One region of the Bacillus sp. OTU2372 genome, then DNA from elsewhere that is predicted to be linked to it. Evidence: a T-box and tRNA genes for the amino acid it is inferred to sense, from the RefSeq annotation. Region 1 holds a T-box; the other regions hold tRNA genes.
What was found. A T-box is a leader RNA that pairs with one kind of tRNA and senses whether it is charged. The one in region 1 lies ahead of tyrS (tyrosine--tRNA ligase), so its partner is inferred to be a tRNA-Tyr.

Region 1 (7,581 bases):
TTCATCTTTATTCATGGATTGCTGTATTTTTTCATCCAGGAACTTTCTGGAATGAAGTTTTGTAAGATGGTCCGTGATCACCAGTTTTTCAAGTTCATCTCTTAAAAGCGCATTGGTTAAAGCTAAAGAAGAATGGTGAATCAAAGATTGAAGCAGCTTAAACGCCTCAAACGGGAAGAAGTAGGGATCTTGATGCATAATAATGGAGAAGCCTTTCATCTTCTTATTAACTACAACGGGAACAGCCATTACAGAATGAAACGCTAAATGGAAATTTAGGGGAAGATTCAAATCTCCAATAAATAATGGTTCGTTATTCTGTTGAAATTTTCTCTTTATGTAGTCAATGTAGATTCGAGACTGTTGTGTGAAAAAGAAAGGTGTCGAACCAGAGAGAACTTTTGCATCTAGTTGGTCCTTGGTAAACAGGAAAAAGCCAACCTCTTCGGCCTCAAAAGAGCTCTTAATTTGTTCAGATATATAGATCATGGTATCTACTAAAGGCTGATTTGAATTCAATTGATGTGAAGTTTTATTGATCAATTGCAGATCAGAAATGGCTCTTTGCGATTGCTGATGTAGTTTAGCATTTTCCAAGGCACTGCCAGCACTTGTTGATAATAACCTGATAAACTCTGCTTCACCGGCTGGAAATTCCGTCACTTCCGGTGCAATGACTTGCATAACACCATAAATCCCCAACTTACCTTTTAATGGGGCATAGAGAGCGGCATGCTTAGTCACATCTGAGCTCTCAAATTGGATTTCACCAGACTCATAGGCATTAATGACCGTCATATTTTCACTATCATATTCTAAGTCAATAATTGGCAGGTCACTATGATTATAGGTGTCTTGTGATAAAAGTAAGTGGTAGGAATAATTAGGATATACTTCTTTTAGCGTGACGAATAATTCTCCTATTAAGGTGTCCACATTCAAGGTTGAATGCAACCTTTCAGATAATTGAAATAACTCTTTATACTTTTCTACTTCCAATAGTAAATCCCCTTTTAGAGAAAACCAACTAATCATTTATTATAAAATCCCAAATAAATACATCACATCATAATTATAGTTAATTTAAGGATGATATTGGAATATTTTTTTAAGAGAAATTATTAAATTTTTAAGACTTTTCCTAGTGACTTCAGTCATATTAAAAATATACTTGACTTACCATGTATAAAAATCATATAATATTCTTTGTGTAAAATATATGCAGCCTATTGAGTTTACTTTATCGGTCTCATTTTGTTCCTCAAACAATTTTTGATGGTGTATCTTGTAACCCTCAGCTGCTAGGGCGAAGGTGCATGAAAACAAAATGTCTTGTAAAGAGTCTCATAACGGTTTTTATTTTACCCAAATAAAAACACTAAGGAGGAGTCATTCATGGCTCGTTATACCGGCCCAAGCTGGAAACTATCCCGTCGTCTTGGAATTTCTCTAAGCGGCACAGGTAAAGAATTAGAAAAGCGTCCTTACGCTCCTGGACAACATGGTCCAAACCAACGCAAAAAGCTTTCTGAATACGGATTACAATTACAAGAGAAGCAAAAGCTTCGTCATATGTATGGTGTAAATGAGCGCCAATTCCGTACTCTTTTCGAAAGAGCTGGCAAATTATCTGGTATCCACGGTGAAAACTTCATGGTTCTACTTGAATCACGTCTTGATAACGTTGTTTACCGTTTAGGTCTTGCTCGCACTCGTCGTGCTGCTCGCCAATTAGTAAACCACGGTCATATCCAAGTTAATGGTTCTCGTGTTGATATCCCATCATACCGTGTAACACCAGGACAAACAATCAGCGTTCGTGAAAAATCACGTAACCTTGATGTTGTCAAAGAAGCAATCGAAGTTAATAACTTTGTACCTGATTTCTTAACTTTCGATGCTGACAAGTTAGAAGGAACTTTCACTCGTTTACCAGAGCGTTCAGAACTTCCAGCTGAAATTAACGAAGCACTTATCGTTGAGTTCTACTCTCGTTAATCTTTTTGAAAAACCCCGCATACCATTTTGGCATGCGGGTTTTTTTTATTTTTTAACAGCCCACTTACATGCTTTTCGATAACAAAAGGCTATAACTAGATAAATAACAATGTCAATTACTGCTGTCCAAAGTCTTTCTTGCAAGGAACCATCCGCCATGAGAACAGGACCTAGTCCGAAAAATGTTACAAGAGCAAGGAGAATAATAAAGAAAGAATGTAAAAATAGTTTCACTTCTTTCACCCCATTTTCTTCTTTTTATATTAGACGGATATTAATTGTCCATTGTTACGCAAAAAAAGGCTTTGGAAACCCAAAGCCCTAGTCTTAATAGTTGATTAACGTATACTTCTTTTTACCTCTTCTAATAATCGTAAACTGACTTTCAATACGATCTGTTTCCTGAAGGATATACGCTGTGTCTGTCACCTTTTCCCCATTGACCGTTACAGCCCCATTCGTGATATCCTCACGTGCCTGACGCTTTGAAGGAGAAATCTTTGCCGCAACAAGCAAATCAACTAAATTCTCTTCCCCTTCTTTTGCATCATAGGAAGGTACGTCTTTAAAGCCTTGCTTAATTTCTGCCGCAGAAAGGTTTTTCACTTCACCGCTAAATAGGGCTAGAGAGATTTTAATCGCCTGCTGTAATGATTCTTCACCATGAATGAGGCGGGTCATTTCTTCAGCTAAAGCTTTTTGCGCTTTCCGAAGATGCGGCTCTTCTTGAACGCTTTGTTCTAGGCTTTCAATTTCTTCATGAGAAAGGAAAGTGAAGTATTTCAAGTATTTCACTACATCTGCATCCGCTGTGTTAATCCAGAACTGATAGAACTCGTAAGGGGTGGTCTTTTCCGGATCTAACCAGACAGCACCGCCTTCTGTCTTACCGAATTTGGTTCCATCTGCTTTTGTAACAAGTGGAATGGTAAGACCAAATGCCTTCGATTCTTCATCATGCATTTTTCGGATTAATTCCAGTCCGGAAGTAATATTCCCCCACTGGTCACTGCCGCCAATCTGCAATTTACAATTATGGTGGTCATATAGATGATTAAAGTCCATTGCCTGTAAAATTGTATAGGTGAATTCAGTAAAAGAGATCCCTGTTTCAAGACGTGATGCAATGGTATCCTTTGCAAGCATGTAATTAACACCGATATGCTTACCGATATCACGCAAGAACGTCACGATATCCATAGAGCCTGCCCAATCATAGTTATTAACCATAGTCGCTCCATTTTCACCATCAAAGTCAAAAATAGAGGCAAGCTGTTTTTGGATGCCTTCAACATTCTCCTGAACGGTTTCCAAAGTAAGCAATTTACGCTCTTCACTTTTACCACTTGGGTCTCCAATTAATCCAGTCGCACCACCAACTAACACGATTGGTCGATGACCATGCTGCTGAAATCTTCTTAGTGTTAAAAATGCAACTAAGTGTCCGATATGCAAGCTGTTAGCCGTTGGATCTACCCCACAATAAAGCGAAACGCTTTCCTTGCCTAATAAGTCTTTTAGTCCTTCTTCATCAGTCTGCTGATAAATAATACCTCTCCATGCTAAATCTTGTAATAAATCCAAATTTAATCCCTCCAATTAACCTAAAAAATAAAAACGTCCCTGCAAAAAATGCAGGGACGTATAGTTACGCGGTACCACCCAGCTTGAGGAAAAAATCCTCCAACTCAAATAAAATAACGGTTTAAACCGTTTTCCGCTACTAACAATGTGTTCACAGAAAAAGCTCAAGGACGTAATTCATTCTTCTATTTGTATCAGCTTTCACCACCGCTGACTCTCTTAAAAACAGGGATAGAAGAACTACAGTTGATTCCCTTCACAGCTTTAAATATAAAATATACTATAGCTTTTTTTACCATATTTCAACACCTCTGTCAAACATCGAACTGGAAATTTCAGAAAATGTAGAAGGTTGTCAGTTTTTGTACCATCGATATGCTATAATGGAAGGGATTTTATAATGAGGTGATGCCCCGAATGAATGAAAAGTTGCAAGCATGGATTGAAAAGGCAAAATCCATATTAGACTTGATGACCCATAAAAAAACGGTAAAAGGTGCACGAATTACCTATCAGGTTATTTGGAACTTAATTCTCCTTGTACTGACTGTTGTCATTCTGGGTGGGTCCTTTGCTACAGGTGTTGGTGCAGGCTACTTTGCCTCACTAGTTAAAGATGAACCCGTCCGCTCGTATGACAGTATGAAAAAGGATATTTATAACTATACCGAAACGTCAGATTTATATTTTGCTAATAATGTCTACCTTGGCAGGCTCAGGTCTGATTTGGTCCGTGAAGAAGTAAAACTCGACCAAGTATCTACGGATTTAACCAATGCTGTAATAGCGACTGAAGATCAATACTTTTATCAGCATAAAGGGGTCGTACCGAAAGCCGTTTTTCGAGCTCTTTTTCAAGAAGTAACAAATTCTGCTGTTCAATCAGGTGGAAGTACCTTAACACAGCAATTAATTAAAAATCAGATTTTAACGAATGAAGTCTCCTTTCAAAGGAAAGCCAATGAAATCCTACTTGCGCTTCGTTTAGAGAAATTCTTCAACAAAAAAGAAATATTAGAAGCATACCTCAATGTTTCCACCTTCGGAAGGAATTCTTCAGGTCAAAACATTGCCGGTGTTCAAGCAGCTGCAAAAGGAATTTTCGGAAAAAGCGCTAGTGTTCTAACACTGCCGCAAGCAGCCTTTATTGCCGGTCTTCCGCAAAGTCCGTTTGGTTATACACCATTTACCAGAGAGGGTACAGTCAAAAACAATCTTGAACCAGGACTTACGCGGATGAAAACCGTTTTAAAAAGAATGTTGGATGGTGGTTACATTACTCAGCAGCAATATGCTGAAGCTTCCGCCTACGACATTACTAAAGATTTTATCAAGCCTGTACCTAATCCGCTTGAAAAATACCCATGGCTTACATTTGAAATTGAAAAACGTTCTATTGAGACCCTTACCGCTGTGCTGGCCAAAAAAGATGGATACACAGAGAAGGATTTAGAAAATGACGACACTCTTTTTTATAAATATAAAACAATAGCCAATCACGACCTGCACCAAAATGGCTATAAGATTTATACAACAATTGACAAAAATATTTATGATGCCATGCAGACAGTTAAGGATAATTATAAATACTACGGACCTGATAAAGCCGAAGTAAAGAAGGATCCAGAAACCGGGGAAGAAGTAACAGTAATGGAGCCGGTCGAAGTCGGGGCTGAGCTGATTGAAAACAAAACAGGTAAAATCATCAGTTTTGTTGCCGGAAGAAATTATGATAAACAGCAGCTTAATCACGCAACAAGTGCCGTTAGACAGAACGGTTCAACCATGAAACCGCTTCTAGTTTATGGACCGGCCATTGAGTTAGGGAAAGCATCACCTGGAACGCCGCTGCCTGATGTAGCACTAAGTCTTGCCTATGGACAAAGCACACCTTGGCCGCGTAACTATGATTTAAGGTATAGCGGGATTGTTCCTGCCCGTTATGCATTAGCTAAATCATATAACGTGCCTGCCGTTAAACTTTATAAAGAAATTGTTAATCAACAACCGGCAAAATATCTTGAAAAGATGGGCTTTACTTCTCTTAAAAAACCAGACTATACGAATCTTGCAACTTCGATTGGTTCAATGGAAACAGGGGTAACGATCGAGGAAAATACAAATGCCTTTAGTACATTTGCAAACGATGGGAAATTTATTGATGCCTATATGATTGATAAGATTGTCGATAAAGACGGCAAGATTGTTTATCAGCATGAAGTGAAACCCGTTGATGTCTTTAAACCGCAAACTGCTTACTTAACGCTTGATATGATGCGGGATGTTATTAAAATGGGGACAGCTGCTGGTGTGAAAAGTAAATTAAAGTTTAATGCAGACTGGGCTGGTAAAACAGGAACAGGTAATGAGTATATCGATTCTTGGTTTGTTGCCACCAACCCTAATGTAACCTTTGGAATTTGGACAGGTTACGATACACCTAAATCGTTAAAGACATCCGGAATGTCCTATAGTCAGCGTACAAATAATTTATGGGCAGAACTAATCAATGCGGCTTATGACATCAGGCCGGATCTGGTGGATCCAAAGGAATCTTTCCAGATGCCAAATGGAATCGTAAAACGCTCTTATTGTGCTGTTTCCGGTATGCTGCCATCTGCAGCCTGTTCAAAAGCCGGTTTAATTGAAAGTGATTATTTTAATGTTAATAATGTACCTACAAAAGTAGACGATAGTTTAGTGGAAGGAAAGTTTGTCACTGTAGGCGGTAAAAAATATTTAGCCTTGGATTCCACACCGAAAGAGTTTGCTCAGTTTGGTTTGGTTTTGAACCCGGACTTCATCACTAGAATGGTTGGAAGAAATTTCAATAATTACAGTCAGTTGATTCCAAATAGGGGCCGTTGGGGAAAGGTACTTGTTCCTACTGCCAAAATGATGGATAACGGCAAAAATCCGGATGGAGTTACTCTTTCATTATCCGGGAATACATTGTCTTGGTCAAAGTCAGGTGACAATGACGTAGTCGGTTACCGAGTATATCAAGGAGGTTCAAATGTTGCTAACATAAAAAGCGGCTCAAAGCTTTCCTATAAGGCTGGAAGTGGAACCTATCACGTAATTGCTGTGGATATTGCCGGCAAGGTATCTGCAGCTTCCAATTCGGTTGAAGTTGGAGCTGCCGCACCAGCACCGGCTATACCTCCGACTACACCACCGGCAAAGAAAGATAAAACAAACGTACCACAGAATCAGAAAAGTAAAACAACCGCACCCTAATTGGTGCGGTTGTTTTTTTAATCTTCCATTGTTGAAAGATCGCCTGTCGGCAAATTCAATTCCCATGCCTTTAATACCCGTCTCATAATCTTACCGCTTCTGGTTTTCGGTAACTTGTCACGGAAATCAATTTCTCTAGGAGCTGCGTGGGCGGCGAGACCCTTCTTAACAAATTGTCTAATCTCTTCTTTCAGTTCTTCAGACGCTTCAAAACCATCCCGTAAAGCCACGAACGCCTTAATAATTTCACCGCGGACAGGATCTGGTTTACCAATAACCCCTGCTTCTGCAACAGCCGGATGCTCAACGAGTTTACTTTCTACTTCAAACGGACCTACACGCTCTCCGGATGTCATAATAACATCATCAACCCTGCCTTGGAACCAGAAATATCCATCTTCATCCATATAGGCAGAGTCCCCTGAAACATACCAATCACCAGGCATAAAGTAGGATTCATACTTTTCTTGATTATTCCAAATGGTTTGCATCATCGATGGCCAGCCCTTTTTAATGGCTAGATTGCCCATTCGATATGGAGGCAGTTCATTTCCTTGATTATCAACAATTGCTGCTTGCACTCCAGGAATTGGTTTCCCCATTGAACCAGGCTTAATGGCCATACAAGGATAATTACTAATTAGCTGTGCTCCCGTTTCCGTCATCCACCAGTTATCGTGGATCCGCTTATTAAAGACCTTTGCTCCCCACTTCACCACTTCTGGATTCAACGGTTCACCTACACTTAGGATATGACGC
Region 2 (7,581 bases), on a different contig from region 1:
TATCGTATAGTAAAAAAGACCGAGCATGACGACAAATACGGCTCGGTCATGCAATAGCTGCTTTCCTTTTTGGGGATCGGCGTTACGGACCATAATCCACCGCTTCTGCTTGCCGGCTCAAGGGTGGATTATTTTTTTTTGTGGAAGGACAGAATCGTGACAATGAGACTAGCAAACGATAAGCTAAACATCAATGCCTGAAAAACTGTCAAAAGCATCACCCCCTTTCTATTAGGAGATGTGCCGTCCACCCTTGAGAAAACTATGCTATTGCATGTTCATTATAGCATTAATCAAATTATCGAACAAGCGTTCTTTAAATATTATGTTTATTACAATATGCATCCACTAATTCCTCGATTTGATCCAGTTCAGGATATTTTCCGGAAAACTGAAATTGGATTTCTTCAATAAAGCTCTCTCGATTATACACATGAATCGCTCCATTTTGTTGGATGACACTATATTCTGGTACAAATCGGTATCCACTTCGTTCAATTGCCCCCATACTAATCCCCTTTTACATTTTTTTATAGTATTTGCTGAAAACAATGATATCATCCTTGAGCAAAAGAAAGAGGATGGTGCACGACACACACATCCCCTTCCTTATTCTATTAAGCCGTCGTATATACCTCTTTTTTATTTAGATCATGACGAATGGTTGCCTGTGCGGCAGCTAAGCGGGCAAGCGGCACACGATATGGCGAGCAGCTGACATAATCTAGACCCGTTCTGTAACAGAAATCAATCGAACTTTTCTCTCCGCCATGCTCTCCGCATATCCCTGTTTTTAAGGACGGTTTGGTCGCACGGCCAAGCTTCACACCTGTTTCTACCAATTTGCCAACCCCATCTTGGTCAAGTACAGCAAATGGATTATCCGGCAGTACTTTAGTTTCAATATACGCTTGCAGGAATTTGCCTTCTGCATCATCACGGCTGTATCCAAACGTGGTTTGCGTTAAATCATTGGTTCCGAAAGAGAAGAAGTCTGCTTCCTCTGCAATTTGATCCGCAGTTAGGGCGGCACGTGGAATTTCAATCATCGTACCAATTGTATAATTAAAACACTTACCGGTTTCTTGCTGAACAACAACTGCAGCATCAATCACTAATTGACGCATTTGCTTTAACTCGTTTACATGACCAACTAGTGGTATCATAATTTCAGGCTGCACTTCCAGCCCTTTTTCAGCTAATTTTGCTGCAGCATAAAAGATGGCTTTTGCCTGCATTTCATAAATTTCAGGATAGATCATTCCAAGACGGCAGCCGCGGTGGCCGAGCATTGGATTAAATTCATCTAATTGACGCACCTTTTTAAGCAATTGTTCTTTCTTCTTTAAGTCTGCTGATTGAGGATCTGTCAATTGAAGCTTTGTCACTTCTACTAACAGTTCCTCTTTATCTGGTAAAAATTCATGAAGGGGCGGATCTAGTAAACGAATGGTTACCGGGAAACCTTGCATGGCTTCGAATATCCCTTCAAAATCGCCTTGCTGCATTGGTAACAATTGGCCTAATGCATCCATTCTTTCATTGTAATTTTCCGCTAAAATCATTTTTTGGACGATAGGAATCCGCTTCAAATCCATAAACATATGCTCCGTACGGCATAGGCCAATACCACCAGCACCAAATTCAAAGGATTTCTTTGCATCTTCCGGATTATCTGCATTCGCACGAACGCCAATTTTCCGCTCCTGGTCAGCCCAAGCTAAAAGGAGTTGGAATTCATCAGAAAGTTCTGGGTCAATCATTGGTATTTCACCAAGCATAATTTCCCCTGTGGAACCATCGATGGTAATAATATCACCATAATTTACTACCGTTTCTCCTATGGTAAATTGTTTTGCTCGTAAATCTATTTTTAACGACTCACATCCACAGATACAAGCTTTCCCCATTCCGCGTGCAACAACTGCAGCGTGGCTGGTCATTCCTCCGCGGCTAGTTAAGATCGCTTGCGCGGCGACGATACCGTGAATATCGTCAGGCGTTGTTTCAGGTCTAACGAGGATCACTTTTCTTCCATCATTTCCTAAACTTTCGGCTTCATCTGCGTCGAATACTACCTGACCTGTCGCTGCTCCCGGTGATGCCGGCAATCCCTTAGCTAAAATATTTTTTTGAAATTTGTCATCAATCCGGCGGTGGAGTAGTTGATTCAATTGGTCAGGGTCTACTCGCAACAAGGCCGTCTTTTTATCAATAATTCCTTCTTGAACCATCTCAACAGCAATTCGAATCGCTGCTTGCGCTGTTCGTTTCCCATTACGGGTTTGCAGGATGAAAAGCTTGCCGCGTTCTACCGTGAATTCGATGTCTTGCATTTCCTGATAATGCTGTTCAAGAATTTTACATGTATCCGTAAATTGCTTAAATACTACCGGCATTTCTTCCTTTAATGTTGCGATGGGCTGTGGTGTCCGAATACCAGCAACAACATCTTCTCCTTGGGCGTTTATTAAGTATTCTCCGTACAGTACATGCTCGCCTGTTGAAGGATTTCGTGTAAAAGCAACACCAGTTCCAGAATCATTGCCCATATTGCCAAACACCATACTTTGAATATTAACGGCTGTTCCAAGGTGGTCTGGGATTTTATTCAGGCGGCGATAGACGATGGCGCGCTGATTGTTCCATGAATTAAAGACAGCGTTAATCGCAAGAAAAAGCTGTTGTTTTGGGTCCTGTGGGAAATTTTTTCTTGTATGCTTTTTGACAATGGCCTTATAGCCAATAATTACTTCCTGCCAATCTTCTGCAGACATTTCTGGATCTGTACTATACCCTTTCTCTTCACGTGTTTCTTCTAGGTATTGCTCGAAATAAAATGTATCGATTTCTAAGACTACATTACTAAACATCTGAATGAAACGGCGGTACGAATCATAAGCAAAACGAGGATTATTGGTTAATGTTGCTAAACCGGCTACCGTTTCGTCGTTCATTCCGAGGTTTAAGATAGTGTCCATCATACCTGGCATGGAAAAAACAGAGCCAGATCGGACTGAAACTAATAAAGGGTTTCCTGAGTCACCCAGTTTTTTTCCCATTTTTTCCTCTAAGCGGCTAAGTGCTTCCAGTGTTTGTTGCTCCACTTCTAGTGGAATGGTTTTGCTAGATTCATAGTAAGCATTACAAGCCTGAGTCGTTATGGTAAAACCAAATGGCACTGGCAGGCCAATTCTAGTCATTTCTGCAAGATTTGCCCCTTTACCCCCAAGTAAATCTCTCATATTTCCTTTTCCCTCATGAAATAAGTAAACAAATTTCTCCATCTCTAAAAGCTCCTCTCTTTTTTTAATATATCTAGTATTAAGCCTGCTGTTTCTTCTACTGCTTTATTTGAGACATCAATAACAGGGCATCCTACCCGCTTCATGATTTTTTCTGCATGGTCTAGTTCCTTTAGTATTCTCTCAAAGCTGGCATAGTTAGCACGTGAAGCTAACCCCAACGCTCTCAAACGTTCTTTGCGGATTTCATTTAACTTATCAGGTGAAATAATAAGCCCGATGCAATTCTTCCTTGGTATTTGAAATAACTCCTCCGGAGGCTGAACTTCCGGGACGAGCGGAACATTGGCCACCTTATACCGCTTGTGCGCCAAATACATCGATAGCGGCGTTTTGGAGGTGCGCGACACACCTATCAGAACGATATCTGCCTTTGTTATGCCTCTTGGGTCACGGCCATCATCATACTTAACGGCAAATTCAATCGCTTCTATTTTTCGAAAGTATTCCTCATCAAGTTTTCTCATTAGTCCTGGCCGGTGATGAGGTTCCTTATTAAATTTGGTTTCGAAAGCGTTCATCAATGGACTTAGTAGATCAACTGCCATGATGCCTTCTTCAGCTGCCCGGCGGTCTAAATAATCTTTTAAGGTTGGTATAACAATCGTATAAGCAATTATTGAATTAGCCTTAATCGCTAATAGAATGACATCCTCTATATCTTCAAAATCTTCCACGTAGGAATTACGACGAATATCAACTTGGCCCCCATTAAATTGGGTTGCAACTGCTTTTACAACAAACCCAGCCGTTTCCCCAACTGAGTCGGAAACCACATAGACCACTTCTTTTTCTGCCAAAATTACTGCCACTCCCTTAGTCTGATTTTTCATCCATCATTTCTAAATATGCCTTTGTGATCGTTGTTTTCGTAATTCGCCCCACTAGCAAATATGTATTCTTTTGTTCGTCGGCTTCTCGTACAACAGGAAGCGAATCAATATGATTTTGGATCATTTTTTTTGCTGCCTCGAGTAAGGTTTCTTCCGGATAAATGGTAATAATATTTGGCATTCTCGTCATAATGACGCTGACTGGTAACTCCGAAAGATTTTGATTACCTAATGATGCTCTGAGCAAATCCTTTCTAGAAATGACCCCAGCTAGATGCCCATCAGAATCAACCGCGTAAAGTGTGCCGACATCCTCTAAAAATAGTTGGACAATGGCATCGTATACGGAGGTTGATTTACCAACTACAATAGGGTGCGCTTTATAATTATTGACACTATGATGCAGGACTTTCTCCGCTTGGCGCTTAACCTTAAATTTGTCATTATAAAAATAACCGACACGCGGCCTTGCATCGATATTGCCTGACATGGTCAAGATGGCTAAGTCCGGTCTTAATGCTGCTCTTGATAATGACAACTTGTCTGCAATCTCTTTTCCTGTGATTGGTCCATTTTGTTTTACAATCTCCAAGATTTCGTCCTGACGCTTTGAAAGTTTTATCTTCACCACCCCCTTTATCCTATTAACATAATATAATATATGTAATTACTTTAAATGTGTTATACTTATTTTTATTTAGTATATAACATTTAAGTGTAAAGGGAAATAGGTATTTGTTAAAAAAAACACAATTACACCTTTGACGCCAAAATAAAAAAGGCACAAGCGATTATAAGTTAAATCGTTTGTGCCCTTTTTTGTGTATTCCTAATACGGTAAGGAGTTTTTTAGCTCTGGCAATTAGGACAATAATAAGTTTTTCTAGAGGAAATCACCTCGATAACAATAGTTGCGCCACACCGATAGCATGGTTGACCTTCGCGGTTATAAACCTGGCAACGATTATTAAACCCACCGGTTAACGTGTCTCCCTTAAAGATTGGATTATCCATATACCCACCGTGCTTAATCCCATCTTGAAGAACATTTTTCATTGAATCATAAAGTCTGCTTCGGTCACTATCATTAATGTCGTCAATATCCTTGGTCGGTTTGATCCCAGCCTGAAAGCATATCTCTGCAGAGTAGCAATTCCCGATACCAGCAATAAATGATTGATCGAGTAAAGTAGTTTTTAAACGGCCATGTTTTGAAGCTATTCTTTTTAAAAATTCATTTACGGTAAATTCAGGATTCAATGGCTCTGGCCCTAAGTCCGACAGCTTTTCCTCTGTTTGAGTTTGATTATATAAATGCAAATATCCTAACCGTAGACCTATAAAATAAAGATGATTTTGTCCAAATGATAGTCGGACCTGTATTGTTCTGTTTGGTTTTTCCGATTCAGTCCCGAAAAACATCCATCCACCCAGCATTAAGTGTAATAAAAGTGTTTGCTCATTTTTCAGCTGGAATAGGAGATGCTTTCCTCGACGTTTGATATCGACGATTTGCTGGTGCTGAACCGTTTTTTTGAAGAGGTCAGGATTGATATTAATGGATTTATCACGGTTTATTTGAACATCTGTTACAACTTGATTCGCAATTTTGTCTTTTAACAGGTTTTTATAGTTCTCCATTTCCGGAAGCTCAGGCATATCGGTCTCCTCCCACAATCCATTTTCCTAGTATCGTTCCCCGTAACAAAAAAGAAAATGAAGTATAAATGTTTATAGACACAAAAAATACCGAACAGGATCCTGTTCGGTATGATTCATTCATTTTTTAATGGGCCTAAATGGACTCGAACCATCGACCTCACGCTTATCAGGCGTGCGCTCTAACCAGCTGAGCTATAGGCCCATAATTTAAAACTTATGGAGCGGGTGATGGGAATCGAACCCACTACATCAGCTTGGAAGGCTGAGGTTTTACCAGTAAACTACACCCGCATCAGAATAAATATTCTAGTTGGTACCGATGGTCGGGGTCGAACCGACACTCCTCACGGAACACGATTTTGAGTCGTGCGCGTCTGCCAATTCCGCCACATCGGCATGTGTTAATAATCAAAAAAATTATGGCAGGGGCAGTAGGAATCGAACCCACACTGAAGGTTTTGGAGACCTTAGTTCTACCTTTAAACTATGCCCCTAAAGTGGTGGAGGGGGACGGTTTCGAACCGCCGAACCCTGAGGGAGCGGATTTACAGTCCGCCGCGTTTAGCCACTTCGCTACCCCTCCAATGAATATAAAAATGGCGGAGGAAGAGGGATTCGAACCCCCGCGCGGTTTAACCCGCCTGTCGGTTTTCAAGACCGATCCCTTCAGCCGGACTTGGGTATTCCTCCATTTTTAGTAAACCATATTTATACTAATGGTAGCGGCGGAGGGGATCGAACCCCCGACCTTACGGGTATGAACCGTACGCTCTAGCCAGCTGAGCTACACCGCCATTATATTATTTTAAGAAGTAATTGGTGGAGTCTAGGGGGATCGAACCCCTGACCTCCTGCGTGCAAAGCAGGCGCTCTCCCAGCTGAGCTAAGACCCCATTTTCTATAAGAACTTCATGGTCGGGAAGACAGGATTCGAACCTGCGACCCCTTGGTCCCAAACCAAGTGCTCTACCAAGCTGAGCTACTTCCCGAAATATGAAAGTTATTTTGCTTTCGCAAAAAAACTTTGATGCCGAGGACCGGAATCGAACCGGTACGGTAGTCACCTACCGCAGGATTTTAAGTCCTGTGCGTCTGCCAGTTCCGCCACCCCGGCAAAAGAGAGCGGAAGACGGGATTCGAACCCGCGACCCCCACCTTGGCAAGGTGGTGTTCTACCACTGAACTACTTCCGCATATATATGATAAGTTATTTTACTTCGTAAAAAAACTTGGTGCGGGTGAAGGGAGTCGAACCCCCACGCCTTGCGGCGCCAGATCCTAAGTCTGGTGCGTCTGCCAATTCCGCCACACCCGCATTTTCAGTTTAGTAAAAAATAACTAGTTTAATATGCTTAAATTCCCTTCGGGATTTCGCGTATGCATCCTCAGATGTAACTCGAAGAAGTAAGAAGCATGGTGCCGGCGAGAGGACTTGAACCCCCAACCTACTGATTACAAGTCAGTTGCTCTACCAATTGAGCTACCCCGGCGTAAAGTTTGGAAAATATTAAATTCATATACGCTGTCTTGTTAACGTCATCCTGACCTCAGAAAGATTATTCAAGTAGCAGCTCGGTCAGTATGCTGAAGTTCATTCAGGAAGCTTATTCGGTCGTGCTCTACCAATTGAGCTACACCGGCAAGGTATATGGTGGAGGATGACGGGATCGAACCGCCGACCCTCTGCTTGTAAGGCAGATGCTCTCCCAGCTGAGCTAATCCTCCATATAAAGCCTGGCAACGTCCTACTCTCACAGGGACAAAGTCCCAACTACCATCGG
Region 3 (7,581 bases), on a different contig from region 1:
GAATTTCTTCTATATTATCTAGTTTTGAGAGAATGAAAATATTAAAATTTTCTCTTGCAAATTTTAAAAAAGACATTATAATAAGATAGTGTCTAATAAATAGTCTGGTAATTATGGCGAGAAGGTCACACCCGTTCCCATACCGAACACGGAAGTTAAGCTTCTCAGCGCCGATGGTAGTTGGGGCATTGCCCCTGTGAGAGTAGGACGTTGCCAGGCTGTTATTTATCGTTCCGCAGTAGCTCAGTGGTAGAGCTATCGGCTGTTAACCGATCGGTCGTAGGTTCGAGTCCTACCTGCGGAGCCATTTTTATGTCAATTTAACTTTCAGCTATGCTTCCATAGCTCAGCAGGTAGAGCACTTCCATGGTAAGGAAGAGGTCAGCGGTTCGAGCCCGCTTGGAAGCTTACCTTTAACAAAAATATTATGGCCCCTTGGTCAAGCGGTTAAGACACCGCCCTTTCACGGCGGTAACACGGGTTCGAATCCCGTAGGGGTCACCAAAGTTTTTTCGGTAGCGATAATAACTTTTATAAATTTGGAGGATTAGCTCAGCTGGGAGAGCATCTGCCTTACAAGCAGAGGGTCGGCGGTTCGATCCCGTCATCCTCCACCATATATTATTCTTATTTATCCAAACTTTACGCCGGGGTAGCTCAATTGGTAGAGCAACTGACTTGTAATCAGTAGGTTGGGGGTTCAAGTCCTCTCGCCGGCACCATTTATATTTTTTGAGTGTGGAGGGGTAGCGAAGTGGCTAAACGCGGCGGACTGTAAATCCGCTCCCTCCGGGTTCGGCGGTTCGAATCCGTCCCCCTCCACCATTTATATTATTTAAAAAGTTGGACATACTAGAAGTAATTACATCTTTGGGCTATAGCCAAGCGGTAAGGCATCGCACTTTGACTGCGACATGCGTTGGTTCAAATCCAGCTAGCCCAGCCAAGAGCCATTAGCTCAGTTGGTAGAGCATCTGACTTTTAATCAGAGGGTCGAAGGTTCGAGTCCTTCATGGCTCATTTCTTTTTTACTTATAATATTATCCGCGTTATGCGGAAGTAGTTCAGTGGTAGAACATCACCTTGCCAAGGTGGGGGTCGCGGGTTCGAATCCCGTCTTCCGCTCCAAATGGGGTCTTAGCTCAGCTGGGAGAGCGCCTGCTTTGCACGCAGGAGGTCAGGGGTTCGATCCCCCTAGACTCCACCATCACACTACATATTTTGCCTTAAATCATGTTAATGGTTTAAGGCTTTTTTTATTTTTTAGACGATCTAGCAGCTTTTATTAGGGACAAATTAGGGATAAATTGATTTTATTAGGCTCTACGACCAAGTTGAGAACATAACTGGTTGAAGTGAAGAGAGGAATATCTTCAATAACCTTTGTTGAGGACAAAATAAAAGCAAACCCAGGAAGGAGTGTCCTCTATAGGCCTCCTTGAAGACAAAACTATTAAAAAGCCAGTAAACAATATCCCCAATCTTAAATTTTCGAACCATCCTTTCTTCTAATGGCTCTACCTCCTCTCTTACCGCAAGAAATAGTCACCGTCGTCGTGTAATCGTTTAACCACAGAATTATTTTACAATTACGCATATATATACAGAATTTTGTCGAGTTGAGTCATCACTATGAAAGCGGTTAAAATAGGAGGTATAACAGGCAAGGGGGAATATGGGGATGAAAAGAAAACTATCAATTATTGGAATGCCGATGGACTTAGGACAAATGAGACGTGGAGTAGATATGGGACCTAGTGCAATCCGTTATGCGGGAATTAACGAAAGGTTAAAGCCACTCTTTGATGAAATCCATGACTGGGGTGATATCCCGGTTGGCAGACCAGAAGTAGTCATTGATAAAGAATCTAATTTAAGGAACCTAGATCTAGTTGCAGAAAAAAGTGCTTTGCTTGCCGGCAAGGTGGATGAAGCCGTTCAATCCGGTGCCTTTCCACTCGTACTTGGTGGAGATCATAGCATCGCAATTGGCACACTAGCAGGTGTTTCTAAACATTATAAGAATCTAGGTGTTATTTGGTATGACGCTCATGGTGATTTAAATACGGCCGAAACAAGTCCATCAGGAAATATCCATGGAATGCCTCTTGCTGTAAGCATTGGCTTGGGTCATCCGTTATTAACTGAAATTGGCGGTTATAATCCGAAAGTAAAACCAGAAAATATTGTCATTATTGGTGCTAGATCTCTAGATGACGGTGAGAAAGAATTAATTAAGGAAAAGGGAATAAAGGTTTATACCATGCATGAAATAGATAGATTGGGAATGGCTAAGGTCATGGAGGAAACAATAGCCTATCTAAATGAAAAAACAGATGGAGTTCATTTATCGCTTGATTTAGATGGTCTAGATCCAAGTGATGCACCAGGCGTGGGAACTCCTGTTATTGGTGGGATTAGTTATCGTGAGAGCCATCTCGCTATGGAAATGCTTGAAGAGGCAGGAATCATCACCTCTGCGGAATTTGTGGAAGTAAATCCAATCCTAGACGAGAAAAATAAAACTGCTATATGTGCTGTGGAGCTAATGGGATCGTTATTTGGTGAAAAACTACTATAAAAATAGACAGCTGCATATTAAAATATGCAGCTGCGCTATTTTACCGGTACAAAAATAGATGGTATTTGTTAAGTAAGCAGTCAAGCCTTTTACTAGCTTCAATTACTTTGTGATTAGACAGAGAAGTCTCAGATGCTAATCGAACCATATCATTTCGTTGAATTTCTATTTCTTCTAGTAATCCACGGTATAGAGAAGACATCTCCTTCCACCTCTTTCTAGGTACATATTTACCTTTTTCCCCTGTATTAAAATCTTTAAACATATTTTGTCCCACATTGGTAAATTTTTGTTAATATTAAAGGTATTGAGAAGTTTTTCGTTTAAAAACGAAACCTTTTTTGCTGACGTTCGTATATCGTATAGCGACATTGGAGCTGAGGAAACTTAATGGATACAATAGTGAAAAAAAGAATAAAACAGGTTATCAAAGGTGATCAGAACGCCTTCGGAGAGATCGTAGAAATATATAAAAACAGTGTCTTCCAATTATGTTACAGAATGCTGGGTAATCGCCATGAAGCGGAGGATATCGCGCAGGAAGCATTTATCCGTGCTTATGTAAATATCCAGTCGTTTAAGCAGGATAAGAAGTTTTCAACATGGCTTTTTCGAATTGCGACAAATCTTTGCATCGACCGGATTCGCAAAAAGAAACCAGACTATTACTTAGACGCGGAAGTAGCTGGGACAGAGGGGTTAACCATGTATTCGCAAATCTCCTCGGATTCTCCTTTGCCGGAGGCCGAAGTAGAAAGTCTTGAGCTGCAGGAGACTGTTCAAAAGGAAATATTAAAACTGCCGGAAAAGTATCGTTCCGCAATTGTCCTGAAATATATGGAAGATATGTCTCTAAATGAAATAAGTGAGATTCTCAATCTTCCTCTTGGAACTGTTAAAACAAGAATTCATCGCGGCCGGGAAGCATTAAGGCAGCAATTACGATATGTATAAAGAGGTGAAAACATAAATGTGTCCTGAACAAATCTTCGAACTCATGCACGATTACTTAGATGAAGAACTAGACCCAGAAAAAGAAAGAGCCTTAAGAGACCACCTCAAAAGTTGTAAAGAGTGTGAAACGATCTTTAATGAATTAAAAAAGACGGATGCATTTGTTAGAGGCATTTCTCATATGCAGGCGTCACCGGATTTCACAGCTAATGTGCTCGCCCGTCTGCCAAAAGAAAAGAAAAGAATTTGGATGCAGAGATGGTTTACAAATCATCCTATGCTCACAGCAGCTTCTGTTTTTATTATTCTTATGATGGGAAGCTTATTTTCAACATGGAGCCAAGATCAGGAATTTTCTGTTTCCAAGCAAAAGAACTTGGTGGTTAAAAATAATACAGTTATAGTCCCAAAAGGTGAAACGGTTAAAGGAGATGTTGTAGTTCACAATGGGAATGTGCGGATAGAAGGCGAGGTTCAAGGTGATGTTACCGTGATTAACGGGGAAAAATACTTAGCCTCTGCAGGTCATGTAACAGGGCAAATAGAAGAAGTAAATGAAGTTTTCGACTGGATTTGGTATCATATGAAAAGAACTACTCAAGACGTTCTAGATATCTTTGGCCAGCCTGAAACCAAATAAAAAACAAATCACTCCAAGTGACGGGTGATTTGTTTTTTTAACCACAAACATATAATAAGTTGTATGGTGAAGTTATGGTATAATAAATTAGTTGTATGAATTGTATGTTCTTAGAAAGTTACGGAGGAAGAAACAATGCAGTTTGCTGATCTCAGTATATGGAAGTATCTAGCTAGTATTGTTGATATTGCCCTCGTATGGTACGTCATTTACAAACTGATCAATGTGATAAGAGGCACAAAGGCCGTTCAATTATTAAAAGGGATCCTTGTTATTCTTCTTGTCAGGGTGGTCAGTGAGTGGCTCGGCTTAATTACTTTAAGCTGGATGATGCAACAGGCCATAAATTGGGGATTTCTTGCGGTAATCATTATCTTTCAGCCTGAACTCAGGAGAGCGCTTGAACAATTAGGAAGAGGGCGATTCTTCTCGCGAAGCAGTACACAAGACGATGATAACCAGGAAAAAACAGTCGAAGCCATAGTTAAGGCAACTGATTATATGGCAAAACGCCGTATTGGAGCCTTAATTTCAATTGAAAGAGAAACGGGCATGAGTGATTACATAGAAACAGGTATACGATTAAATTCCAATATCTCTTCGGAATTGCTCATTAATATTTTTATTCCTAATACACCACTTCACGATGGTGCAGTCATTATCCAAAAAAATAATGTGTCAGCGGCAGCATGCTATCTTCCCTTATCTGAAAGTCCATTTATCTCGAAGGAATTGGGTACTAGGCACCGGGCAGCCTTAGGAATAAGTGAGGTTACTGATAGCTTAACAGTCATCGTTTCTGAAGAGACGGGGGGAATCTCACTGACAAAGAATGGAGAACTTCATCGTGATTTGAAAGTGGAGGAACTAAAAGAATTACTTACCCGAGAAATGTTGATCCATCCTAAAGATAAACAGGCTTCTTCAGCTCGTTGGAACTGGAGGGGAAAACAGAATGGATAAAATGTTTGATAATCCTTGGTTTATAAAAATACTGGCCTTATTATTGGCGGTCCTATTATATTCCTCTATACCTCATACAGGTGGGAAGTTAACAGATGTTAATGTTCCTGGGGAGCAAACAACTGCGACTATAAAGGATATCCCTGTAAAGGTTTATTATGATACTGAGAACTTGGTTGTATCGGGGATTCCGAACACGGTAGATGTAACCATAAAGGGTCCTATCACACATGTCCAATCGGCTAAGGCTTTAAAGAACTTTGAGGTATATGTCGATCTGACAAATGCAAAAATTGGAGATCAGAAGGTAAAGCTCAAGATTAAAAATTTATCTGATAAATTAAAGGCAACCATGAAGCCAGCCAGTGTGACGGTGTCTGTGCAAGAAAAGATTTCGAAGGAATTCAGGGTCGAAGCAGAATTCGATTCCAGCCAAATAGAAGATGGTTACTCAGCTGGTCTGCCGGTGGTTGAACCTAGAAAAGTAAAAATTACTGGTGCTAAAAGTGACATTGACCGAATTACCTACGTTAAAGCCACCCTTGAGGGTAATGGTAAACTAAAAGCAACCATTTCGAAACAAGCGCAAATTCAAGTACTTGATAAAAAATTAAATAAGTTGGATGTTACTGTTGAACCTGAAACAGTTAATGTAACCATTCCTATTAAGTCGAACAGCAAAACGGTTCCGATCAATATAGTGAAAAAGGGAACTTCTCCAGAAGGGGTTACGATAGAATCTATTGAGTTAGATGAAACGGAAGCCAAAATTACCGGAAGTGAAGAGGTCTTAAAAGATACAGAAAGTGTTCGAGTAGAAGTCGATTTAAGTAAGATCACGGAAAACACAACACTAACCCTGCCGGTTATTATTTCAAATGGGATTACGAAGGTGACCCCTCAATTAGTAAAAGCAACGGTAGTGGTGAAAAAAGAGGAACAGAAAACAGCCACAGATGAACAAGTAACGGCTACAGATGAAGAAAAAACGGTCTCAGGCATACCTTTGGAAATTCAAGGCTTAGCGGATAACTTTAAAGCAGAAGTAAATGATCCGACGAGTCAGACTGTTAATTTACAAGTGAATGGCCCAACTGAGTCGGTAACAGAGCTGGGGCCTAGTGATTTCACGGTTTTTATTGACTTGTCCGGCTTGACCGAAGGGACTCATGATGTCAAAATCCAGGTAAAAGGGCCAACGGATATCGAGTGGACGCCTGATAAATCAACAGCAAAAATAACCATTACTAATAATGCCTAATATCTAGCAATAGACATGTCGAAGGAGAGATTTTTTAAAATGGGTAAATATTTCGGTACCGATGGGGTACGTGGAGTAGCAAACAGCGAATTAACACCGGAGATGGCCTTTAAATTGGGGCGCTTTGGCGGTTATGTTTTAACAAAGGATAAAGATCGCCCTAAAGTAATTATTGGCCGTGATACACGTGTCTCAGGTCATATGTTAGAAGGAGCGCTTGTAGCCGGGTTACTGTCTATTGGGGCAGAGGTCATGCGTTTGGGAGTCATTTCAACACCTGGGGTATCCTATTTAACCAAAGCATTAGGGGCTCAAGCAGGTGTTATGATTTCCGCCTCCCATAATCCAGTTGCGGATAATGGAATTAAATTTTTTGGTCCAGATGGTTTTAAGCTGTCAGATGAACAGGAATTAGAAATTGAGAACTATATTGATTTACCGGAAGACCAGCTGCCACGACCAACAGGTGCGGACCTTGGTCAGGTGATGGATTATTTTGAAGGCGGTCAGAAGTACCTTCAATACTTGAAAAATACAGTGGATGAGGACTTCTCAGGCATCCATATCGCCTTGGACTGTGCAAATGGGGCAACCTCGGCATTAGCAAGCCATTTATTTGCAGACCTTGACGCAGATTTATCAACAATGGGGGCTTCTCCCAATGGATTAAACATTAATGCCGGAGTAGGATCAACACATCCAGAAGCACTGGCAGCTCTTGTAAAAGAAAAAGGAGCAGACGTAGGCCTTTCTTTTGACGGAGACGGCGACCGTTTAATTGCAATCGACGAAAAGGGGAATATCGTGGATGGCGATCAAATCATGTACATCTGCGGGAAGTACATGAAAGAGCAAGGACGTTTAAAGCATGGTACAATCGTTTCAACCGTGATGAGTAACCTTGGTTTTTACAAAGCCCTTGAAACTCATGGAATCCATAGTGTACCTACAGCGGTAGGTGACCGTTATGTGGTAGAAGAAATGAAGAAAAGTGGTTTTAACCTTGGCGGTGAGCAATCAGGACATATCATTTTCTTAGACTACAACACAACAGGTGATGGATTATTATCAGGATTGCAGTTGGTTAATATCATGAAGGTAACCGGGAAGCCATTATCAGAATTAGCCGGTGAAATGAAAAAGTATCCGCAAAAGCTTGTCAATGTCCGAGTAACGGATAAA
Region 4 (7,581 bases), on a different contig from region 1:
GACGGACTAAAGGTTCCAATACCAGTCCGCTTATCTTCTGAGAAGAATATTCTTTCCACTAAAACATCTTCAATTCTACCTCCATATTCCTGCTCTAAGCGCATCATGTTCAATGGAGATAAGTTTCCTTCAATTCGAATCCCATATTCCTCAAAGAAATCTGCCCGCAAATGATGCGGAATTAAATGCAAGGGATCTTCATGCATTGGACATCCTTTGATGGCAAAAACGGAACCCCTATCCGTATGTGAGTAGTTTTCTAACCCTCTTTTTAACATGGTAACAAGGGTAGATTTACCGCCGCTCACCGGACCCATTAATAGTAAAATCCGCTTTCTTACGTCCAGCCTTTTGGCAGCAGGATGGAAGTATTCTTCAACAAGTCTTTCTAGCGACTCTTCTAAGCCAAATAATTGATTACTAAAGAAATTGTACTGCTTCGTCCCTTTAACTTCTTCAATTCCTGCATCCCTGATCATATTATAAACTCGAGAATGTGCAGATTGTGCTACCCACGGCTTTTCCTTCAACAACAATAAATAGTCAGCGAATGTTCCTTCCCAGCGAAGTTTTTCCTCTTCTTCACGGTACCTCTCGATTTTTTTTAAAATGTCCATATGGCCCTCCCCCTGTAGGTTATCAGAGACGATTAATATACTCTATGCACTAAAAGACTTGAACATGCGTAACCATTTCGAGATATTGTCTATCTTTTTTATTTCATTAAAAGGAATATTGCTCTTTTCATTTTAAAATCTTAGGCTATAATAAAATTGTATGTGTCAGAAAAGCGTCCGTTTAGCGGGTTCCACTTATCAAGTAGTCCTTTAGCTAAACAATCTTATTTAAAAACGGGACAAAGGGGGCAATACATAACATGAATACTTTCATCGTTATTTTAGTAATGGTTGCGTTTTTGGCAGCTATCTTCACAGCGGGGTATAACGACAAACCTGGTACTAATAAATAAGAAAAGCGCAAGCGCCTTGGTCAGCCCCGACAAGCACAAGACAAGCCGGCCGAAAGGTTGCCTTTTAACCTTTTGTACGGATTGACTTGTGACCTCGAGGGGCTAGGCGCTGGAGCTGGACAATTCTCGAAGTTAAAACCTTTTATACTTTCTTATCTCGTAAAAAATGACTGCCACTTGCTGGCAGTCATTTTTTAGTGTAAATCGAGCTTATTTTTTTGTATAAACTCTTTCATATACATTCTATTTTGTTTCGAAAGCATATTGGCGATTTGTTGGGTCCAGCGATCCTTTCTTTGCCCGTTTGTTCTTGTCTCATAATAATCTGAAATCAACTGGTCATATTCATCTAGTTGACCATTATATCTCTCCATATCCTGTTCATATTGATCCACATGAAAAACATGTTTAAGCGGAAGTCTTGGCTTTTTATCTGTAATATGAGACGGATAGCCCACAGCAAGCCCAAACAATGGAATCACTCGGTCCGGTAGGTGTAAAAGTTTTTTCACTTCTTCCAAGTTATTGCGAATTCCACCTATGTAACAGATTCCTAACCCTAAAGATTCTGCAGCAATCGCAGCATTTTGTGCCGCTAAGGAAGTATCAATCATTGCTACCATAAATTTTTCTGTGCTCTCAAGCGATGGGGCCACGTTTTTATGCTCCTTTTCCCCAATTATCGTATGTCGGTAAAGATCTGCACAAAAAACAAAAAAGCACCCATTTTTCTCTACATATTCTTGGTTTCCTGTTAATTCAGCCAATTTTTTCTTCTTTTCTTTATCATTCACACCAATAATGGAGTATGCCTGAATAAAACTCGATGTTGCTGCTGCCTGGGCACAGGATACGATCGTGTGAATTTGCTCGTCCGTTAAAGGCTTATCCTCAAAATGGCGAATCGAGCGATGGTTGAGAATGGTTGAGATTACATCATTCATAGCAAAAATCCTTTCTTTTTAGCAGAAGGAGGCCTTATCTGTTGGCCTCCCGTACTAATTTATTTTAGATTTGGATAATCCTGTTGACGTAATGCTTCGTAAATAAGAATCGCGGCTGTATTTGAAAGATTTAAAGAACGGATATTTTCAATCATTGGAATTCTTAGTGCGGTATCAAGATTATTTTGAATAATGTCCTTTGGAAGGCCTGTGGTTTCACGCCCAAAAATGAAATAATAATCCTTAGCCGTATCACTATAATCAAAACTGGTAAATTGTTTTTGTCCAAATTTCGTTATATAAAAAAAGGCACCACCAGCATTTTTTTCATAAAATTCATCCAGGGAATCGTAATAAGTGATATTTACATGTTCCCAATAGTCTAAACCTGCCCTTTTTAACATCTTATCGTCTGTAGAAAATCCTAAAGGGCGAATTAAATGTAATTGAGTATTCGTTCCTGCACATGTCCGAGCAATATTACCAGTATTAGAAGGAATTTGTGGTTGATATAAAACTACGTGTATAGCCAAAAGATTCACCTCATATTAAAACTCTAAAAGCAATTATACCACTCTGTCCCGTGCTTTCAAGAATCATTCATCGATGATGGAATAAAACTTGTATTTGATATTTGGAGTATAGGCCGATGAATCCTCATAGGCCCAGTATCGCATCCGGCTATTATAGGTATGGGCATTCACTAAAGGCATCCCGTTAGCATCCTTACCAGTAACTAGAGTGTTATGGTTGAACCTTCCATCCCCCTCAAAATCATAACAAATGACATCTCCCAATATTAACTGGTCCGGGCTGCTGACTTCTTTTGCCCGAAGGCCGCTTCTTGAATTTGATAAATATAGCCTTAAAGAATGAGCTACGGCCCAGCTATAGCTCCAGTTACTATGTTGCAGCCACCAGCCTGCATCCCGCTTTGGATAGCCTCGCATCGGAGCTCCCCCAGCGTGAAGGCATTGAGAGATGAAGTTGGTACAATCATTCTGAAACTTTTTATAAGCAGGATTATAGCTATTCCACCAGCGTTCTGCATATTGAACCGCTTTTAATCGGTTATATTCATAGCTTAGCCGTTCGTCTTGGCTCTCATAAGCCAAGATTCTAGTATCTGTTGTCGGAATATCATCTTGCTCTAGGTTCGGCTTAATTTCCTCATCCATTACTAAGCTATTTTTGTAAAACTTGGCTAACCTTTCTTCCATTTCCTCTTCCATATAAAGAATTCCATTTTGTTTAATTAAATATTGGTAGTGGGCATGATATTTGACAGTTTGGAACTCATCCTCCTTAGACTCTTCGATGATTTTCCCTGCCGCTTTCACTTTTACAATCTCTGCTGATCGTTTCGCTGCCGAATCCTGTTTTATTTCAGCCTTTGGAAAAAATATTTTATGACTTCGCTTATTAGAAACAAATTGATTTACCCGTTTTTCAAATAAGTCTTGAAGTAAATGCCGCAAGACAATCCACCCCCTTCCCTTCATACATATGAAAGAAGGTTGGATTTAACTATTAAAAAAGAGCAAAACCAATTGGTTTGCCCTTTAATTGTTATAAAAATTTAAGCCTTTTTCTATTTCTGATTGGACCTCGATATCTGTTTCTAGTTCTTTGGCTTTTCTTAAGGCCGCATAAGCTGTTTCACCGCCGATTTTCCCAAGCGCCCAAGCCGCCGTCCCTCTAGTGACCGGACTAGCTTCGGTTTCTAAGACGTCAATTAAATCGGGAACGGCACTTTCATCTTTAAAATGAGCTAGTGCGATAATAGCATTCCTCTGGATTGGCTTCTTTCCTCTCCAAGCTCCTGAGATAGAGCCGAACCTTTTTTTAAATTCACGATTGCTTAATTTAAGGATTGGTTTTAATAAGGGTTTTGCCACTACAGGATCGGGTTCCATTTCTTTATGAAAATGAAAGTTTATCCCCTTGTTTATCGGACATGCTGTTTGACATGAGTCACATCCATAAACACGGTTCCCTATTTTTTGTCGGAATTCATCGGGAATAAGCTCTTTTGTTTGTGTTAAAAAGGAAATGCAGCGATTGGCATTAATCTGACCTCCCTGTATTAAAGCACCAGTTGGACAAGCATCCAAACACTTAGTACAAGAGCCACAATTGTCTTCAATCGGTGTATCCGGTTCGAAAGGTATATTGGTAATCATTTCTCCTAGATAAACGTAAGAGCCAAATTCCGGGGTTATAATGGAACAATTTTTACCGCTCCAGCCGATCCCTGCTCGTTCTGCTACAGCACGGTCAGAGAGTTCTCCTGTATCAACCATTGATTTCAACTTGGCATTAGGTATTTTATTTATGATAAATTCTTCAAGTTTAGTGAGCCGGTCTCGAAGAATATGATGATAGTCAAGCCCCCATGAAGCTCTGCTAAAGATTCCTCTTCTTTCCCCCTTTTTGCTTTCAACCCGCATTGTCATTTTCGCGGGGTAAGCAAGAGCAATGGAAATAATCGACTGAGCACCTTCCAGCAGCATTGCAGGGGTTACTCGCTTATCTATATCAGGCTCTTCGAAACCCGATTGATAGCCTAGTTCCTGTTGTCTCAACAAACGGTTCTTTAATTGGGAAAATGGAGACGCTGTCGTGAACCCAATTTTATCAATACCGATTTCTTTACTATAGGCAATAAGTTCTTCTTTTAATTCATGAATATCCACTGTTATCTCCTCCTTCCGTCTTTGACTTTTATCTATTTAGGTTGTTGAATTATTAGTTGCACATCTATTTATGATAAACTATTTTCATTAAATTTTGGAGGTGGAATGGTTGGAAATTCGTTTTAATGCGGAAATCTGCGAACTAATACCCGATTTTAAAATTGGGGTAATTGAATATAGAAATATAACGGTAGGAGATTCTCCACAAATGGTGAAAGGCAGGCTCCAGCTTTTCCAAGAATCAATCTTTTTTGATTTGGAAAACAAGCAGCTAACAAATCTTCCCGGCATAAAGGAATGGAGAAATATTTTTAAAAAAGCAGGAAAGGATCCTAACCGATATCGTCATTCAGCTGAGGCATTATTTAGAAGGATACAAAAGCAAAATTATCTTTCTTCTATCCATAGTGCGATTGATATTAATAATTTTTTCTCCTTACAATATCAAGTTCCCATCGGTGTTTACGACTATGATCTGTTAAAAGCTCCTGTGGTGATTCGGATTGGGAAGGAGGGCGAGGCATACAACGGCTTGAACGGAAGGAGCAACTCCTTGGAGCATTTAATTCTGTCTTCCGATGCAACTGGACCATTTGGAAGTCCGTTTGTTGATTCTGATAAGGCCCCTATTACGGTAAATACAAGGAATGCCTTGCAAATAATTTATCTGCGTCCGTCATCCAGTGATGAGGATGCTGCCAAGTTAACTGAATCCTTAATGAACATGTTTACACAGGTACATGGAGGAGAAGCTTCATATCAAATTGTTGGATGCCAGTAATATCGGCATCTTTTTGTTTAGCTGCCAGTTGATTTGCTGCAGATAGTAATTAAATGTCATCCGCCAGTTATTGTTTCCTGTAAATATAAAAAAACGCAATGCATCGTTCTCTTAATGTAACGATACACTGCGTTAGTTAATATGTATGGAGCGGGTGATGGGAATCGAACCCACTACATCAGCTTGGAAGGCTGAGGTTTTACCAGTAAACTACACCCGCATATTTGACAAAATATTGAACGAACTGACTTAATAAGTATTACACAAATTGAATTAAGGAGTCAAGTGATTTCCGCAAATTTTGTCGATTTCCCTCAAACTTTATATTTTGAAGAGCCTTTTTTAGAAATAATTTTTTTCTGCCAATCTATTTATCTAATTATTATTCCTAATTTAATAAAAAATACACTCAAACATAATTTAAGTTAAAACAAAAAAACGTTTCCTAGTGGGAAACGTTTTTTCAAACCAACTGATACCGGTGGTCGGGGTCGAACCGACACTCCAGAGGAACACGATTTTGAGTCGTGCGCGTCTGCCAATTCCGCCACACCGGCGTATTATGTTGTTTAAAGCAATGCCGAGGACCGGAATCGAACCGGTACGGTAGTCACCTACCGCAGGATTTTAAGTCCTGTGCGTCTGCCAGTTCCGCCACCCCGGCAAAATATAATGGCTATTGCTTATTTAGAAATTTTGGAGGCGGCAACCGGATTCGAACCGGTGGTAAAGGTTTTGCAGACCTCTGCCTTACCACTTGGCTATGCCGCCGGATATTATGGAGCGGAAGACGGGATTCGAACCCGCGACCCCCACCTTGGCAAGGTGGTGTTCTACCACTGAACTACTTCCGCAGAATGGCTGGGCTAGCTGGATTTGAACCAACGCATGTCGCAGTCAAAGTGCGATGCCTTACCGCTTGGCTATAGCCCAATGCTTATAAGAATTGGTTATATTATGGGGCGACTGATGGGAATCGAACCCACGAATGTCGGAACCACAATCCGATGCGTTAACCACTTCGCCACAATCGCCACAATATAATTGGCAGGGGTAGTAGGAATCGAACCCACACCAAAGGTTTTGGAGACCTTCGTTCTACCTTTAAACTATACCCCTATAAATGGTGGAGGGGGACGGATTCGAACCGCCGAACCCGGAGGGAGCGGATTTACAGTCCGCCGCGTTTAGCCACTTCGCTACCCCTCCACTATAAAAACAAACTTGCCAGCTTCAGGTGCCGACGAGAGGACTTGAACCCCCAACCTACTGATTACGATTCAGTTGCTCTACCAGTTGAGCTACACCGGCAAAACCTTATAAATGGTGGCTCAGGACGGAATCGAACCGCCGACACAAGGATTTTCAGTCCTTTGCTCTACCGACTGAGCTACTGAGCCATCATATGGCGGTCTGGACGGGACTCGAACCCGCGACCTCCTGCGTGACAGGCAGGCATTCTAACCAACTGAACTACCAGACCGAATTGCGGGGACAGGATTTGAACCTGCGACCTTCGGGTTATGAGCCCGACGAGCTACCGGACTGCTCCACCCCGCGATAATAGAAAATATATAGTTCTTCCATGCTCCAAGTTTACATGGACTGTATCAATCTCAGAATGCTTATTCAAGCAGAAGCTCGATTGATACAACTCGCAGATTATTCACCGAAGCAACGCTCGTTGCTCCACCCCGCGATAATAGAAACTTAAATATTATGGTGGAGGATGACGGGATCGAACCGCCGACCCTCTGCTTGTAAGGCAGATGCTCTCCCAGCTGAGCTAATCCTCCATTTAATAAGAGTTATTTTCGATATTAGAAAAAAACATTGGTGACCCCTACGGGATTCGAACCCGTGTTACCGCCGTGAAAGGGCGGTGTCTTAACCGCTTGACCAAGGGGCCCGATATATTATGGCGGAGAGCAAGGGATTTGAACCCTTGAGACAGGGTTACCCGCCTACACGATTTCCAATCGTGCTCCTTCGGCCACTCGGACAGCTCTCCATAAAATGGCTCCGCAGGTAGGACTCGAACCTACGACCGATCGGTTAACAGCCGATAGCTCTACCACTGAGCTACTGCGGAATAATATTACAGCCTGGCAACGTCCTACTCTCACAGGAACAAAGTTCCAACTACCATCGGCGCTGAGAAGCTTAACTTCCGTGTTCGGTATGGGAACG

Region 2: it has a tRNA-Tyr gene. The T-box ahead of tyrS (tyrosine--tRNA ligase) is inferred to sense a tRNA for this amino acid. The anticodon was not compared.
Region 3: it has a tRNA-Tyr gene. The T-box ahead of tyrS (tyrosine--tRNA ligase) is inferred to sense a tRNA for this amino acid. The anticodon was not compared.
Region 4: it has a tRNA-Tyr gene. The T-box ahead of tyrS (tyrosine--tRNA ligase) is inferred to sense a tRNA for this amino acid. The anticodon was not compared.

The regions. Positions count from the first base shown of each region.
Region 1 covers NZ_JASATK010000007.1:156,434-164,014, forward strand. Annotated here, with positions in the region: gene AAHB15_RS13910 (sensor domain-containing diguanylate cyclase) at 1-999, opposite strand, end outside; gene rpsD (30S ribosomal protein S4) at 1,396-1,998, shown strand; gene AAHB15_RS13920 (DUF6954 family protein) at 2,044-2,232, opposite strand; gene tyrS (tyrosine--tRNA ligase) at 2,326-3,582, opposite strand; T-box leader at 3,632-3,851, opposite strand; gene AAHB15_RS13930 (transglycosylase domain-containing protein) at 4,000-6,822, shown strand; gene acsA (acetate--CoA ligase) at 6,840-7,581, opposite strand, start outside.
Region 2 covers NZ_JASATK010000033.1:144-7,724, reverse strand. Annotated here, with positions in the region: gene AAHB15_RS27260 (YbxH family protein) at 317-508, opposite strand; gene ppdK (pyruvate, phosphate dikinase) at 618-3,287, opposite strand; gene AAHB15_RS27250 (pyruvate, water dikinase regulatory protein) at 3,290-4,105, opposite strand; gene AAHB15_RS27245 (helix-turn-helix transcriptional regulator) at 4,122-4,769, opposite strand; gene mutM (bifunctional DNA-formamidopyrimidine glycosylase/DNA-(apurinic or apyrimidinic site) lyase) at 4,988-5,797, opposite strand; tRNA gene AAHB15_RS27235 (tRNA-Ile) at 5,929-6,002, opposite strand; tRNA gene AAHB15_RS27230 (tRNA-Gly) at 6,018-6,091, opposite strand; tRNA gene AAHB15_RS27225 (tRNA-Leu) at 6,112-6,196, opposite strand; tRNA gene AAHB15_RS27220 (tRNA-Trp) at 6,221-6,294, opposite strand; tRNA gene AAHB15_RS27215 (tRNA-Tyr) at 6,299-6,383, opposite strand; tRNA gene AAHB15_RS27210 (tRNA-Ser) at 6,398-6,490, opposite strand; tRNA gene AAHB15_RS27205 (tRNA-Met) at 6,518-6,594, opposite strand; tRNA gene AAHB15_RS27200 (tRNA-Ala) at 6,618-6,693, opposite strand; tRNA gene AAHB15_RS27195 (tRNA-Pro) at 6,713-6,789, opposite strand; tRNA gene AAHB15_RS27190 (tRNA-Leu) at 6,829-6,914, opposite strand; tRNA gene AAHB15_RS27185 (tRNA-Gly) at 6,922-6,993, opposite strand; tRNA gene AAHB15_RS27180 (tRNA-Leu) at 7,031-7,115, opposite strand; tRNA gene AAHB15_RS27175 (tRNA-Thr) at 7,215-7,290, opposite strand; tRNA gene AAHB15_RS27170 (tRNA-Val) at 7,450-7,525, opposite strand; rRNA gene rrf (5S ribosomal RNA) at 7,533-7,581, opposite strand, start outside.
Region 3 covers NZ_JASATK010000023.1:26-7,606, forward strand. Annotated here, with positions in the region: rRNA gene rrf (5S ribosomal RNA) at 104-219, shown strand; tRNA gene AAHB15_RS24290 (tRNA-Asn) at 233-307, shown strand; tRNA gene AAHB15_RS24295 (tRNA-Thr) at 336-408, shown strand; tRNA gene AAHB15_RS24300 (tRNA-Glu) at 430-504, shown strand; tRNA gene AAHB15_RS24305 (tRNA-Val) at 542-617, shown strand; tRNA gene AAHB15_RS24310 (tRNA-Thr) at 647-722, shown strand; tRNA gene AAHB15_RS24315 (tRNA-Tyr) at 741-825, shown strand; tRNA gene AAHB15_RS24320 (tRNA-Gln) at 872-946, shown strand; tRNA gene AAHB15_RS24325 (tRNA-Lys) at 948-1,020, shown strand; tRNA gene AAHB15_RS24330 (tRNA-Gly) at 1,054-1,128, shown strand; tRNA gene AAHB15_RS24335 (tRNA-Ala) at 1,132-1,207, shown strand; gene rocF (arginase) at 1,682-2,581, shown strand; gene AAHB15_RS24345 (aspartyl-phosphate phosphatase Spo0E family protein) at 2,622-2,846, opposite strand; gene sigW (RNA polymerase sigma factor SigW) at 2,972-3,535, shown strand; gene AAHB15_RS24355 (anti-sigma factor) at 3,552-4,175, shown strand; gene cdaA (diadenylate cyclase CdaA) at 4,311-5,138, shown strand; gene AAHB15_RS24365 (CdaR family protein) at 5,131-6,399, shown strand; gene glmM (phosphoglucosamine mutase) at 6,439-7,581, shown strand, end outside.
Region 4 covers NZ_JASATK010000001.1:155-7,735, reverse strand. Annotated here, with positions in the region: gene AAHB15_RS00120 (PrkA family serine protein kinase) at 1-617, opposite strand, end outside; gene nfsA (oxygen-insensitive NADPH nitroreductase) at 1,165-1,914, opposite strand; gene trmL (tRNA (uridine(34)/cytosine(34)/5-carboxymethylaminomethyluridine(34)-2'-O)-methyltransferase TrmL) at 1,974-2,447, opposite strand; gene AAHB15_RS00105 (amidase domain-containing protein) at 2,511-3,392, opposite strand; gene queG (tRNA epoxyqueuosine(34) reductase QueG) at 3,477-4,610, opposite strand; gene AAHB15_RS00095 (B3/B4 domain-containing protein) at 4,720-5,391, shown strand; tRNA gene AAHB15_RS00090 (tRNA-Gly) at 5,538-5,611, opposite strand; tRNA gene AAHB15_RS00085 (tRNA-Leu) at 5,868-5,948, opposite strand; tRNA gene AAHB15_RS00080 (tRNA-Leu) at 5,970-6,055, opposite strand; tRNA gene AAHB15_RS00075 (tRNA-Cys) at 6,089-6,162, opposite strand; tRNA gene AAHB15_RS00070 (tRNA-Gly) at 6,171-6,245, opposite strand; tRNA gene AAHB15_RS00065 (tRNA-Gln) at 6,250-6,324, opposite strand; tRNA gene AAHB15_RS00060 (tRNA-His) at 6,350-6,425, opposite strand; tRNA gene AAHB15_RS00055 (tRNA-Trp) at 6,437-6,510, opposite strand; tRNA gene AAHB15_RS00050 (tRNA-Tyr) at 6,516-6,600, opposite strand; tRNA gene AAHB15_RS00045 (tRNA-Thr) at 6,630-6,702, opposite strand; tRNA gene AAHB15_RS00040 (tRNA-Phe) at 6,716-6,791, opposite strand; tRNA gene AAHB15_RS00035 (tRNA-Asp) at 6,798-6,874, opposite strand; tRNA gene AAHB15_RS00030 (tRNA-Met) at 6,878-6,951, opposite strand; tRNA gene AAHB15_RS00025 (tRNA-Val) at 7,112-7,187, opposite strand; tRNA gene AAHB15_RS00020 (tRNA-Glu) at 7,226-7,300, opposite strand; tRNA gene AAHB15_RS00015 (tRNA-Ser) at 7,311-7,402, opposite strand; tRNA gene AAHB15_RS00010 (tRNA-Asn) at 7,409-7,483, opposite strand; rRNA gene rrf (5S ribosomal RNA) at 7,495-7,581, opposite strand, start outside.